Regions from separate parts of the [Micrococcus luteus] ATCC 49442 genome, predicted to be linked through region 1. Evidence: riboswitches for the same ligand, from Rfam matches in the RefSeq annotation. Region 1 holds a riboswitch; each other region holds the start of a gene.
What was found. Region 1 has a riboswitch for thiamine pyrophosphate ahead of GUV69_RS16250 (ECF transporter S component). Riboswitches for the same ligand answer to the same signal wherever they lie in the genome.
Positions count from the first base shown of each region.

Region 2: another riboswitch for thiamine pyrophosphate. It lies ahead of thiO (glycine oxidase ThiO); the one in region 1 lies ahead of GUV69_RS16250 (ECF transporter S component).
Region 3: another riboswitch for thiamine pyrophosphate. It lies ahead of thiD (bifunctional hydroxymethylpyrimidine kinase/phosphomethylpyrimidine kinase); the one in region 1 lies ahead of GUV69_RS16250 (ECF transporter S component).
Region 4: another riboswitch for thiamine pyrophosphate. It lies ahead of thiC (phosphomethylpyrimidine synthase ThiC); the one in region 1 lies ahead of GUV69_RS16250 (ECF transporter S component).

Region 1 covers NZ_JAAAXP010000001.1:3,568,062-3,571,496, reverse strand. Annotated here, with positions in the region: gene GUV69_RS16255 (ABC transporter ATP-binding protein) at 1-1,063, opposite strand, end outside; gene GUV69_RS16250 (ECF transporter S component) at 1,063-1,683, opposite strand; TPP riboswitch at 1,756-1,892, opposite strand; gene GUV69_RS16245 (heme-degrading domain-containing protein) at 1,950-2,492, shown strand; gene GUV69_RS16240 (DUF4235 domain-containing protein) at 2,561-2,824, shown strand; gene mnhG (monovalent cation/H(+) antiporter subunit G) at 2,838-3,245, opposite strand; gene GUV69_RS16230 (MrpF/PhaF family protein) at 3,235-3,435, opposite strand, start outside.
Region 2 covers NZ_JAAAXP010000001.1:80,638-84,072, reverse strand. Annotated here, with positions in the region: gene GUV69_RS00415 (thiazole synthase) at 1-375, opposite strand, end outside; gene thiS (sulfur carrier protein ThiS) at 379-615, opposite strand; gene thiO (glycine oxidase ThiO) at 612-1,871, opposite strand; TPP riboswitch at 1,864-1,983, opposite strand; gene thiE (thiamine phosphate synthase) at 2,011-2,739, shown strand; gene GUV69_RS00395 (RNB domain-containing ribonuclease) at 2,825-3,435, shown strand, end outside.
Region 3 covers NZ_JAAAXP010000001.1:502,551-505,985, reverse strand. Annotated here, with positions in the region: gene rplU (50S ribosomal protein L21) at 1-242, opposite strand, end outside; gene thiD (bifunctional hydroxymethylpyrimidine kinase/phosphomethylpyrimidine kinase) at 515-1,990, opposite strand; TPP riboswitch at 2,110-2,206, opposite strand; gene GUV69_RS02320 (Rne/Rng family ribonuclease) at 2,323-3,435, opposite strand, start outside.
Region 4 covers NZ_JAAAXP010000001.1:416,311-419,745, reverse strand. Annotated here, with positions in the region: gene GUV69_RS01900 (hypothetical protein) at 1-295, opposite strand, end outside; gene GUV69_RS01895 (VOC family protein) at 411-1,286, opposite strand; TPP riboswitch at 1,406-1,512, shown strand; gene thiC (phosphomethylpyrimidine synthase ThiC) at 1,507-3,351, shown strand; gene GUV69_RS01885 (alpha/beta hydrolase) at 3,334-3,435, opposite strand, start outside.

The sequences.
Region 1 (3,435 bases):
CGAACGTGGACTTGCCGGCGCCATTGGGTCCGGTAACCGTGAGTGCCTGGCCGGCACGGACCTGCGCGGTGATGCCCGTTTGCACCGGCACCGGCGCGATGCTGCGGAAGCCGCGGCGGCGGGGCCGCTCGCGGGAGACTGCGACGTTCTCTGCGGCCAGCAGCAGCTGCCCGGCAACGGCGGAACTGCCGGCGGAAATGCCGCGCCGGGGACGGGTGGACGGAACATAGCCCGGCACCCACACTCCGGCACCGATCAGCATGTCCCGCGCCTCAGCGAGCACCCGGTCCGGCGGACCGTCCAGCAGCACGCCCGACGAACTGCCGGGAGCGCCGGAGGCCGCTGCCGAGCCCGGCTGCAGCACCACAATCCGGTCCACCACGTCTTTCCAGACGGACACCCTGTGTTCAACAACCACCAGCGTGGCACCCGTCTTGTCGAGGCAACGGCCCACCGCGTCCCGCACCTCAAGGACGCCTGCGGGGTCGAGGTTGGCTGTCGGCTCATCCAGCAGGATCAGTCCCGGCCGCATGGCCAGGATGCCCGCCAGCGCCAGCCGCTGCTTCTGCCCGCCGGACAGTGCCGACGTCGGGTGGTCCAGCGGGAGCCGGGCGGCACCCGGGGATCCGCCGGCACTGCGCAGCCCGACGTCGTCGAGCGCCTCGTGGACCCGCTTCCAGATCTCGTCCCGCGGAACGGCCAGGTTTTCGGCGCCAAAGGCGACGTCGTCGCCCAGCCGCGAGAGGACCACCTGCGTTTCAGGATCCTGCTGCATCAGCCCTGCACGGCCGCGCCGGCTCCGCGGCGCAACGCCGTCGATCAGCAGCGAACCGGTCTCGTCGGCGTCGTCCCCTTCGTCCCCCAGCACCCCGGCGAGGGCGTGCAGCAGCGTCGATTTGCCTGCGCCGGAAGGGCCCAAAAGCAGCACCCGCTCACCAGGGGCGATGTCGAGGTCCAGCCCCTGGACGGCGGGGGCGGCACGGCCGGCGTGCCGCCAGCCCCAGCCATGGGCTGATACCGCAGCGGGGCGCACCGCGGAAGCACCGGCGTCGAAAGCGGTCATCAGTTGAAGACGGGTTCCGAGAAGGCCTTCCGGGACGCGAAGGAGCTCAGGACGCCGGTTTTGGCGAGGCCGCGGGTGGCGATCCAGGACACGGCGCCGGCAATGACGGCACCGGAGATGGCGCAGAACAGAATGTACGCGGCCTTGTCGCCGGCCTCGTAGGCGATGTTCCAGCCCCAGGGCGCGAAGGAATCGTTCAGGCCGCAGAACAGTCCGGCGCCGGCGCCTGCGAGCAGGGCCACGGGCAGATTGAACTTCCTGTAGGCGAAGGCGGCGAACACCAGTTCGGCGCCGAGGCCCTGCAGGATGCCGGAGATCAGCACGGTGGTGCCGTACTGGGAACCCATCATGAGCTCACCGGTCGCGGCCACGGCCTCACAGAACAGCGCTGCGCCCGGTTTGCGGATGATGAGCATGCCCAGCACAGCCGGAATCATCCAGCCGCCCGCGATCAGGCCTGTGAGGGGCGGGTACGTGGCATTCATCGGCGCGGACACCAGCGCGGCACCCTGGGACCAGGCCCAGAAAATGACGCCGCCGGCGATGGCGATCAAAGCCGCCACCACAATGTCCACAACGCGCCAGGAATAGCTGGCCTTCTTGAGTCCTGCTGTTGTCATTTCTGCCTCCTGAGGTACAGGAGGGGAGAGTATTCGCGGTTTCGGCCCGGCCTGCGCCGCCCGGATCCGGACACTCTGAGAAGCTCGACTCCCTTGCGCCGGTACTAACCGGATCAGGTTCGAGGGTCTGCGGCTGTCCGCACTCTCAGCGCCCATCCACCGGCTGCATCCCTGCAGTGCCCGACGGCGGCGCTCCCCTGTCGTAAATAAATCTGCCCTGATGGGCGTGACCCAGTTTACACCGCAGGCGCGGTAGATTGTGGGCCATGACTGCCGACGCCTCGAATGTGACCGTGTTCGATCCCGACTCCAGCGAAGCCCAGCCGCCAGGCTCGCTCGAGGCGCTGATCGCGCGGATAGAGGCTGAGGTCAGCGAGCTGCAGTTCCCCCGGTTTACCAAGGACGACGCCCTCAACCTTGGGCTGCTGCTGGTGGAGCTGGGCAAATCCCGGAAGCTGCCCATCGCCATCGACATCACCAAGGGTGAACACGTCCTTTTCCATGTGGCCCTTGACGGCGCCACGCCCGACAACGGGCACTGGATCCGGGCGAAGCAGCGCACCGCCGCGCGCTACGACGTCCCGTCCCTGCTGGTGGGCCTGCGCGGAAGGCTGGGCGGCGGCCGGATCGAGGACCAGGGCTGGTACGACGAATCGACCTACGCGGCCCACGGCGGCTGCTTCCCGGTCTATGTCACGGGAGTCGGGGCGGTGGCGACGGTGGCTGTCTCCGGACTCCCGCAGATGCAGGACCACAACCTCGTGGTGGAGGCGCTGCGGGAAATACTGGCCTCCATGGGGCAGCCCTAGGTGCTGACCGCCGGCCTGATCACGTTAGGCTAAAGGCAGTCCCCGATCCGCCACAAGGAGTTCAACCCATGAACCTGTTCATCAAGCTGCTCGGCACAGGAATCAGCCTCGCCGCCGGGTTTGTCGGCACCAAGGTGGTTAATACCGTGTGGGAAAAGTCCACCGGCCGTAAGCCCCCCACAGGCAAGGACGAAGACACCCCCACAAGCCTGCGCTCGGCGTTGACGTTTGCGCTCATTTCAGCCTCGGTCAGCACCATCATCCAGGTCCTCGCCAACCGCGGCACGCAGCGGGCCATCACGCGTTTCGCCAAGAGCCAGGACATCGTCTAGTCCCGGCCGGGAATCAGTCCCGCCCGCCGGCGTCGGAGGCGTTATCCCTGGACGACTGCGCGGCTTTCTCCACCACGGCGTCCAGGTCATCGGAGCTGAGCAGCTCGCGGTGCAGGTGCTTGGTGCGGTAGCCGGAGCGGCCCACCATGTGTGCGGACACCGGCACCGTCAGCAACTGGAAAATCCACGCCACCAGGAGCACCGGCCATACCCACAGCGTCCGCATCTGCAGGCCGATGGCCGCGAGCAGCAGGAAGAGGCCCAGCACCTGCGGCTTGGTGGCCGCGTGCATCCGGCTCAGCAGGTCCGGGAAGCGCAGCAGGCCGACGGCGGCGGCCAGGGACATCAGCGCACCCACCACCAGGAAAACCGCCGTCAGGGTATCGATGATGCCATCCACCACGTTCGGTTCAGGACTCATGGGTCTGCTCCCGCCGGTCGGCCACAAAGCGTGCCACCGTGACCGAGCCGATGAAACCGACAACGGAAAGCGCCACGAGCAGCATCAGGTTGTTCAGGTGCCTGTTGACGGCCATGTCAACGCACAGTGCCGCGCCGAGGATGGCGAGCAGGACGTCGGAGGCCAGCACGCGGTCCAGCAGCGACGGGCC
Region 2 (3,435 bases), 3.5 Mb from region 1:
GGCGTCCGGCAGCAGGGTCTGTTCGTCGGCGATAACTTCCAGCTTGACCCAGTCCGTTTCCAGCGCCTCGCGGGCAAGCTCCGCGGTCATGACGGCGTCTTTGGCCGTGAAGCAGCCGGCAGTGTTGGGCAGGACCCGGATCCCGTGGTCCACCAGGAGCTGGAAGAGGGACCCGGACTCCGCCGGCGAGTACCGCCGCATCGCCACAGTGGTCAATTCCGTTCCTGATGCCAGGAGGGCGGCGCCCAGCCCGTCGAGGCTGGGCGCTCCGCCGGTGCCCATGATGAGGCGCGAGCCCAGCTCAACCCCGTCGATGACCAGCCGGTCCGCAGCCGCGGAGTGGTCCGTTGTGCTGATGCTGGTGGTTACTGTCATGATTTAGCCTCCCTGAACTGCGGTGACCAGTTCTACGTTGTCACCTTCGGCGAGCGCCGTGGCATGCCACTGGCTGCGCGGAACTACTTCGGAATTGTGGGCGACGGCCACACCGAGCTTCTGTCCGTCAGCCGCCTGGCCGTTGACGCCGAGGCGGCGGCCGGTGATCTGGCTGACGAGGCTGGTAATGGACGCGTCGTGCGGCACGGCATGCTGCGCGCCGTTGAGGGTGATGTTCATGCTGTTTCCTTTGTGGGTTGGGAAGTTACACGGGGAAGGCCGGAGAATCTGCCCGGGCTGAGGGCGTCCCAGCGGGCTTCATGCCGGCCGTCCAGCAGGTCCCGGCAGATAGCCGCCGCACCAGGGGTCAGCAGGACGCCGTGGCGGAAGAACCCGGTAGCAATGATCAGCCCGGGGATGTGCCCGGTGCCGGCTGCGCTGGCAGGTACCCGGCCAAGCAGCGGTGCATTGTCCGGCGTGGCCGGCCGCGCCCGGGCGGTGGATTCCAGGAGTTCCAACTCGGCGACGGCGGGCAGCAGCGCCTGGGCATCGCGCAGCAACTGGTAGACGCCGCCGGCCGAGACCGCAGAGCCCGCCCCGGTTCCGTCCCCCGCGGCGGATAGCGCGTCCTCCCGCTGGGTTGCGCCGATCACCACGGTGCCGTCCTGCCGCGGAACGATGTAGACCGGCACCCCGTGGACCAGGCCACGGACGGTGGAGGTAACCAGCGGGCGCAAATGCCGGGGAACGGCGAGGCGCAGGATATCGCCGTAGACAGGCCGCAGCGGCAGATGCAGCCCGTCCGGCAAGCCGGCGAGCGAGGCCGACTGCACGCCGTTGGCCACAATGGTCTCACCGGCGATGGCTGTGCCGCCGTTGGCCAGCGTCACCCCGTTGACACGGCCGCCCTCCCACCGCAGGCCCGTTGCGAGGTGATCGACGGCGAACCCGTCACGGGCACCGGCGACGGCGGTTCCTGCCCCCGGTTTATGGACGGCCAGGACCTGACGGAGCGAGGCCACCAGCTTCCGCGGATCCACCTGGTGGTCCGCCGGGATGTCCAAGGCGCAGGAAATTGCCGGGCTCAACAGCGGTTCCCTGGCCCTCGCTTCCCGGAGGGGCAGCGGCTCTACCACAAGCCCGTTCGCCTGCTGAACGCTCCGCAGGTCCATCAGGGCGCGGCGGTCCGCAGCGTCGGCGCCGATGGCGAGGGTCGGCGTCGTAATGTACCCGGTGTCCGCCGCCCCCGCGCGGGCAAGGTCCGCTGCAAACGCGGGCCACCGGCTTGAAGACTCGAGCATGACGTCCAGGAGGTCTTCCTCCTGGTAATGCAGTTCACTGACGGGGGCGAGCATGCCGGCGGCCGCCCAGCTGGCCCCGGAGCCGGGCGCGTCATCGATCAGGACCACGGACCGGCCGGAGCGCCGTGCCTCCCAGGCGATGCCGTGGCCAATGACTCCGCCACCGATCACGGCGACGTCCGCGTGCAGGACCATGTGTTTCCTTCCCTACGCCGGTACTAGCCGGATCAGGTCAAGCGGTCGGCTCTGATGCCCTCTCAGCCCGGCCGCTTTGTGACGGCTGTTACGGGCTCCCGCAGTACTCGCCCAGTTTAGGGGAACTATGGTGGTTTTCATGAACGCGCACTCCAGTCCCCACATCGTGCCCAGCTACTCCGCCCAGGCGACAGGCAGCACCCTTCCCGCCACCGCACGGCTATACCTGTGCACTGATGCCCGGCGGGACCGCGGTGACTTCGCTGATTTTGTGGACGCGGCATTCGCCGGCGGGGTGGATATCATCCAACTCCGCGACAAGGAAGTCGAAGCCGCCGAGGAACTGGAACTGTTGGCCGTACTGCAGGCAGCCGCAGCCCGACACGGACGGCTCTGGGCAGTCAATGACCGCGCAGACATCGCCATGCTGTCCGGCGCACCCGTCTTCCACATCGGGCAAAAGGACCTGCCCGTGGCGTCGGCCCGCACCCTGCTCGGCGCCGGGGCCGCAGTGGGCCTGTCCACCCACACCTCCGAACAGATCGAAGGCGCCATCCGGATGTCCGCGGCGGTGACTGCCGACGGCGGTCTGGACTACTTCTGCGTCGGACCGGTATGGGCCACCCCCACAAAACCCGGCCGGGCCGCCGTGGGCCTTGACCTGGTGCATTATGCCGCGGAGGCCGTCTCCGCAGCAGACAGCACCCTGCCCTGGTTCGCGATCGGGGGCATCGACCTGGGCAACGTCGAACAGGTGGTTGAAGCCGGAGCCGGCCGGATTGTGGTGGTGCGGGCCATTACGGAAGCCTCCGACCCCACGGCAGCAGCCGCAGCGCTCGTGGCGGCCCTGGATGCCCCCGCGTCCTGATGGTCCGGCGCCCGGCTCCTGAGAATCCGGCGCGCAGCGGGGCGGGGCGTGCACGAATCAGGGAAACCGGGCTAACCTGACTTTCGTGTCCCATCATCGGTTGGCCCCCAACGTCCACGAGCAGACCAACGCCCTCGCGGCAGCACTGAGCGCCCTGCGGACCGAGCTGGAACTGCCGGGTCCTTACCCGGCAGAAGCGGTCCGCGACGCCGAAGCGGCCGTTGCTGCGCACCAGCTACCCGCCACCGACATGACGGACGTTGAGTTCCTGACGATCGATCCGGCGTCGTCCACGGACCTGGACCAGGCACTGTTCATCGAACGCGCCGGCGCCGGCTACCGGGTGCTGTACGCCATCGCGGATGTACCCTCGTTTGTCCGCCCCGGCGGCAGCCTGGACACCGAAACGCGCCGCCGCGGCCAGACGTTCTACGCCCCTGACGGCCGGATTCCGCTGCACCCCGAGGTCATCAGCGAACAGGCCGGCAGCCTCCTGGCGGACCAGCTGTGTTCAGCGTTCGTGTGGGATTTCGGGCTCGACGACGCCGCGCACGTCTCCAGCGTCTCCGTCCGGCGTGCAACCATCCGCAGCCGGGCCAAGCTGGACTACAAGGGCGTCCAGGCGGACATCGACGCCGGAACCGCCAATCCCGTCCTGCAGCTGCTGAAGGACGTCGGCCTCAAACGCGTTGAGCT
Region 3 (3,435 bases), 3.1 Mb from region 1:
GTCTTGTTCTTGAACTTCTGGATGACGATCTTCGGACCACGGAGGTCATCGAGGATCTCAGCCGTAACAGTTACCTTGGCCAGGTCCGCAGCGGCGGAGGTGACCTTGTCACCGTCTACCAGGAGCAGTGCGGGCAGCTGAATGGTGCTGCCGGCTCCACCGGGGACGCGGTTCATGGTAACGAAGTCTCCAACGGAAACCTTCTCTTGCCGGCCGCCTGCGCGGACAATCGCGTACACCACTTGGGAACTCACTTCTCTCGACGTTTATTACTAGATTTGCGTGCGGAACCTGGGCCAATGTTTGACTGGGTTCCCGCTGTGCCTCAACGCCGTGGGGTCGTAACCCAAGTGTTGGCGTAAGCACCGAAGATCTAGAATACGCTAATTTCGCCTTCGGCCGCAAATGAGGCTGGTTACGGCCGTTTGACTGTGATAGGTCCCACTGGTGGGAACAACACTGACAATCCGAAACCGTGCCCGACTATCGTACCGGCTGCGTGGCCCTTCGGCGTTCAGGCATGCAGCCGCGGCGCGTCGAAGAACTCCACTTCGAACCGGCTTGAGTGCTTGAAGGCCTGAACCATGGCAGCCCGCTCGTCCCCGGAGGCCTTTCGTCCGGCGTCGTCAACCAAGGCGATCGCGTCCCGCGTGGCCTGCGCGAAATCCTCGTCCGCGTACGTCCGCAGCCATTCGGCATAAGGGTGCTCCGCCGGAGCGCCTGCCGCAAGGAACCGGGCGTGGAGTGTCTTGCCCGCCTCGGCGTACAGCCAGAAACACGGCAGGAGGGCCGCCACCGCAACTCCGTAGCTGCCGGAGGCTGAGGCGGCCAGCAGATGGTCCACATAGGACTTGGTGACCGGGCCCAGGACGTGCTCCACGGTGCGGGTGCTGAGCCAGTTGCGGTGCAGTTCGGATTCGACTTCAAGGCATTGCTGGGCAGACCTGGCCCAGAACAGCTGCGCGGCTTCTGTCGGCGCCAGAGCGCTGGCGCGGGCAAGAACCCGTGAATAGCCGTTGAGGTAGATGGCATCCTGGGCGAGGTAGTAGGCGAACTGTTCCTCTGCCAGCGAGCCGGCCGTCAGGTCGCGGATGAATTCCAGCCCGTAGATGGCCTCCAGGTAAGGGGCCGCCGTCCGCTGCAGGAGTGCAGCGAATTCCCCGGCAGCGGGAGGCTGCTGTACATGGTGGAAGTGGTGGACCGGGCCGTTGCCGCCGCCGACCCCCAGTTGGCCGGATGCCCGCAGCGCGCCGGCAAGCCACGGCTTCACCAGCAGCAGGGACGCCTCCCAATCCCCCAGCCTGGCCTGTGCAGTTGCCATGGCCGAGGACAGCGAGCAGCCCGTGCCATGACTGTTGCGCGTGGCGATCCTGTCTCCCGTCACTTCCACAACCGGCCGGGAAAGCAGTCCCCCGGCGTTGACCAGGGCATCAGGGCACGTGTCGCCGTCGAGATGGCCTCCCTTAACCAGGACCGTGGCGCCGGTAGCCGCGGCCAACCGTTTTCCCTGCTCCAGCGCCTCCGCCCAGTCCCGGGCATGGGACTCCCCTGCCAGGATGGCGAGCTCCGCAAGGTTTGGTGTAATCAGGTCCGCAAGCGGCAGCAGGGCCCGCATGGCCGTCTCGGCCGGCTCCTGCAGCAGCCGGTCTCCACTGGTTGCCACCATCACCGGATCGAGGACCACGACGGCGGGACGTACCTTTTCCAGCCAGCTGCGGACCGCATCGATCACCTCCGCGTTGCCCAGCATGCCGATCTTGACTGCATCGATGGTGATGTCGTCGCTGATGGCGTCAAGCTGCTGGCGCAGGAACGCAGCGGGGGGAACGTGGACTGCCTGGACGCCGAGTGTGTTTTGAACCGTCAAAGCGGTGATGGCTGCCATGCCGTAACCGCCCATGGCGGCAATGCTTTTGAGGTCAGCCTGGATCCCGGCTCCCCCGGACGGATCCGAGCCGGCAATGGACAACACCCGCGGAGTATGGGTCAGAACATCCGCTGCGCCCGATGGCGCAAAGGCGGGGCCGGCAGCCGGGGCTGCTGGTCCCGGGGTAGTCAGTGGCGGCAGGGCCGCTGGAAAATCGGGGGTTGCGGGAGGAAGGACATAAGTCGAAGCCAAGGAGACATCCCTTCGCCGGTGCTAACCGGACAGGTTCTACGGGTCTGGATCTCAGCCGGCTTTCTGCCGGCACCCCGTGTCAGTCACCCAGCCTAGCCTTTCTTTGGTGCCACCGCCCGAAGATGAAGCCGGGACGTAGAATGCCCGGACGCGCCCCCAATGAAGGGCGTGTCCGGGCATCCCGACCTATGTCCGGCGGAGGATCAGAGTTCTGAGGCAGGAACCCCTACACCCAGGATGATCGGCGCGCTGGTTTCGACCGGCTTGGCACTTGCGGGAGCCTTGGCGGGCTCCGGCGCCTTGGCCGCGTGCGTGTGCCCGGCCGCGGCTGCAGGGACAGCTTCGTGATGCTCCACCGTGGTGGCATTGGCTGCGCCCTGGGCCCGGCTGGCACTGCGGTTCCGCCGCGGCCGTCGGGTGGCGGGCTGCTGGGTGTGATCCGAGTAGTCCCGTTCAACAACGGCGGGAACCTGGCGGGCAGGGGCTGCAGCGGGCGCGCTGACGGCCTGCCGGCTCACTTCCGGCTCTGCCTGCCTGACCTCGGCGGGCTGGCTTGCCTCCTGACCGCTTTCGGTTTCAGGGGCCGGACCGCCGAGCCTGGCGAAGGCCTCCGCCAGGCGGTCAAGGGTCAGGGCAGGGGCTTGCGGCTGATCCTCATGGTGCTCCACGAACGGCAGCACTACCTGTTCACCGCCGAAAGTCAGCACGGCGGCCGGGCGGCCGGTAATTTCACCTTCCGACCGTTCCGGCGCAGGGGCGGGGGCCTCCGTGCCGGCGGCCCGGGCCGCCGCAGCAGCCTGGGCTACTTCGTCGTCATGCAGGTGGGCCGCGTGTGCTGCGGCCGCAATATTGGCCAGAGCTGCCCGCGTGGCCTCCGCCTTGGCGTGGCGCTCGGCGTCGCTGGGGTCCGGGTGGACCGTGTGGATCTGCACCGGAGCTGCCGGTGCCACCTCCAGGGGCTGGCCGCCACGGCCGCGGCGGCGCTTCCGGTCGGTCCGGCCGCCCTGCTGTGCGTCCGGACGCTGGGTGTCGCTGCGCTGGCTGTCCATCCGCTGGGTGTCCGGGCGGCTGTCCGTGCGCTGCACGTGGTGCTCGGCGGCGACAGTGTTGGCGCGGCGGTGCTCCACAGGATCGTCGTGGGTGACGATTCCGCGGCCAGCGCAGGTTTCGCACTGCTCGCCGAAGACTTCCAGGAGTCCTGTGCCCATGCGCTTGCGTGTCATCTGCACCAGTCCCAGGGAGGTCACCTCGGCCACCTGGTGCTTGGTGCGGTCACGGCCCAGGCATTCCACCATGCGGCGGAGCACCAGGTCGCG
Region 4 (3,435 bases), 3.2 Mb from region 1:
CCAGGACATTGCCTTCACCCTCAGTTTCGTAGCTGAGGAGGTCAGCCAGCGCACGCACCATGGCCGGCGGGACACCGAGGAGGGAGTCGCTGGAGACGTCAACCATGGCCAGTTCGTAACCCTCGCCACCGGCGTGGACGGCAGCCCCGGCAAGGTCCCCGAGCTGTTCGATCTCAAAATCACTGATTTCAGGTATCCGCAGCGCGGGTCCGGACGGCGTGCCGCCGGCATCAAGGACCCCGGCGCGTTTCAGCGCGGCGTCGTGGGTAGCTACAAAGATTTCAGTGAAGCCCATGGGAACAGCCCTCATTCCGTCGACGGTGCGGCCCAGACGGGCAGCGTAGGGTGCCGCCCCCGGCCGTTCGAAATCAGCCTAGTGCATGGTGGGCCGCACTTCCGGCCACGCCTGCTCAGCGGACGGCTACCCGGATGTTGTTGCGCCACGGATCCTCAAAGCGCAGCTCGGCACCCGTGTGCCGGGAGGCCACGCCGGCCACCTTCAGGCGGTCCGCGAGTGCTCCGACATCATCCCCGGAGGCCACCTCGATCAGCACCTCGCCGAGGCCCAGGGTGTCCTTGCGCGGCCCGGCGCCGCGGCTGTTCCAGACGTTCATGGCCATGTGATGGTGGTACCGGCCCGCCGAGACAAACAAGGCCTGGCCATGCCAGCCGGCGGTCTTTTCGAAGCCGAGCGTGCCGACGTAGAAATCGTGTGCTGACTGGACGTTCCCCACCTGGAGGTGGACGTGGCCCACGCCGGCTTCAGTGCCCAGCTGCCCGTCCAGGGATTCCTGGCTCAGGTGCTGTTCGAGGTAGCGCTGGGGCGGCAGGGCCAGGCTGTCCATCACCACTTCGGTGCCGTTCCAGGACCAGTTCCTGCGGGGCCGGTCCCAGTAGAGCTCGATGCCGTTGCCCTCGGGGTCATTGAAGTAGAAGGCTTCGCTGACGAGGTGGTCGGCGCTGCCGGTAAAGAGCCGGGGGTCGAACTGTGCTGCGGTGGCGACAGTGGCCGCCAGTGCAGCCTGGTTGTCGAAGAGCAGGGCCGTGTGGAACAGGCCTGCCTCTCCCCTGCCCGGCAAGTGCAGCGACGGGGCGGGCGCCAGGTGGACCAGGGGACGCCTGAGGCGGCCCAGGTAGACGCCGCCGTCCTCTTCGGCCACAACCTCAAGGCCAAGGGCCCGCTGGTAGTAGTCGGCCATCAGCTTCATATCGGCCACCTTGAGCATGACAGTGCCCATGGAGAGGTCGGCAGGTAGAAGATCCTGGCTGGTGGCTGCTGCAGTCATGTGAACGCTCCCGGTCCGCTGGCTTTCGGGGTTGAAGGCCGTTATGCGTCTAATTTACTTGAAGCTTCAATTTAATACAAGTGTTCCGCGGGATCCGGGCAGCGGCTGTGGTAGCTTCGTTTTGACCACACGGGTGCCCTTGCAGGGGCTGAGATCGGGCTGACGCGCCTGCGACCGTCGAACCTGTCCGGGTAATGCCGGCGAAGGAAGTGAGTATTCATTGAATACGCAAGAAACACAGCTGATCCCTGCCCAAAATGAAGCGGATGGGAATCACAGACTCAGGCCGGAAACCCAATCCCTGAAGTCTCATTCGCTGGCCTTCATCAACGATGAAGACTCCGGCATCCGGGTACCCGTAACCGAAATCGCCTTGGAACCTTCGCCCAACGGCGACGCAAACGGCCCCTTCCGGGTCTACCGCACCGCGGGCCCGGGCAGCGATCCTGTCGTGGGCCTCAGCCCTTTCCGGCGCGAATGGATCGAGGATCGCGGGGACACCGAGCCGTACAGCGGCCGGGAGCGGAACCTGCTCGACGACGGCAAGTCGGCTGTCCGCCGCGGCGCCGCCTCAGCGGAGTGGAAGGGCGCACAGCCGGTGCCCCGCCGCGCCATCGCCGGCAAGACCGTTACCCAGATGCACTATGCACGGCAGGGCATCGTGACGCCGGAGATGCAGTTTGTGGCGCTCCGCGAAAACTGCGATGTTGAACTGGTCCGCAGCGAAGTGGCCGCCGGGCGTGCCATCATCCCGAACAACATCAACCACCCGGAATCCGAGCCGATGATTATTGGCAAGGCATTCCTGGTGAAGATCAACGCCAACATCGGCAACTCCGCGGTCACCAGCTCCATCGCCGAGGAAGTGGACAAGCTGCAGTGGGCCACGCAGTGGGGTGCCGACACAGTGATGGACCTGTCCACCGGCGACGACATCCACACCACCCGTGAATGGCTCATCCGCAATTCCCCCGTCCCGATCGGTACGGTGCCCATTTACCAGGCGCTCGAGAAGGTCAACGGCGAGGCCAACAAGCTCACCTGGGAGATTTTCCGCGACACCGTGATCGAACAGTGTGAGCAGGGCGTGGATTACATGACCATCCACGCCGGAGTCCTGCTGCGCTATGTCCCGCTCACCGCCAACCGCGTCACGGGGATCGTCTCGCGCGGCGGCTCCATCATGGCCGGCTGGTGCCTTGCCCATCACCAGGAGAACTTCCTGTACACGCACTTCGACGAGCTGTGCGGGATCTTCGCCAAATACGACGTCGCGTTTTCCCTGGGCGACGGCCTCCGCCCGGGCGCGACGGCAGACGCGAACGACGCCGCCCAGTTCGCCGAACTGGACACCCTGGCGGAGCTGACCCTGCGGGCTTGGGAATTTGACGTGCAGGTAATGGTGGAAGGGCCCGGGCACATCCCCTTCCACTTGGTCCGGGAGAACGTGGAGCGCCAGCAGGAACTCTGCAAAGGTGCCCCTTTCTACACGCTGGGGCCGCTGGTCACCGACATCGCCCCGGGGTATGACCACATCACCTCGGCAATCGGGGCCACGGAAATCGCCCGCTATGGTACCGCCATGCTGTGTTACGTCACGCCCAAGGAGCATCTGGGCCTGCCCAACAAGGACGATGTGAAGACGGGGGTCATCACCTACAAGATCGCGGCCCATGCGGCCGACCTCGCCAAGGGCCACCCGGGAGCACATGAAAGGGACGATGCCCTGTCCAAGGCAAGGTTCGAATTCCGCTGGCGGGACCAGTTCGCGCTGTCCCTCGATCCGGTGACGGCGGAGGCGTTCCATGACGAGACGCTGCCGGCCGAGCCTGCCAAGACCGCGCACTTCTGCTCCATGTGCGGCCCCAAATTCTGCTCCATGAAGATCAGCCAGGACATCCGGGACGAATATGGCTCTGCCGACGCGCAGGCAGCCATTGCCGGAATCTACAGCGGGATGCGCGAAAAAAGCGAGGAGTTCCTGGCGAAGGGCGGGAAGGTGTACCTGCCTGAACTTCAGCTCCCCGCGGCGGCAGGGGCGGCGCCCTCAGGAGGCCTGGAGTGAGCGCGCCCGGCTGACGTCGGCAATAAAGGACCGGACAGCGAAGTCACCTTCACGCGAATCCTGAGGCCGGTGCCCGCCCGCAGC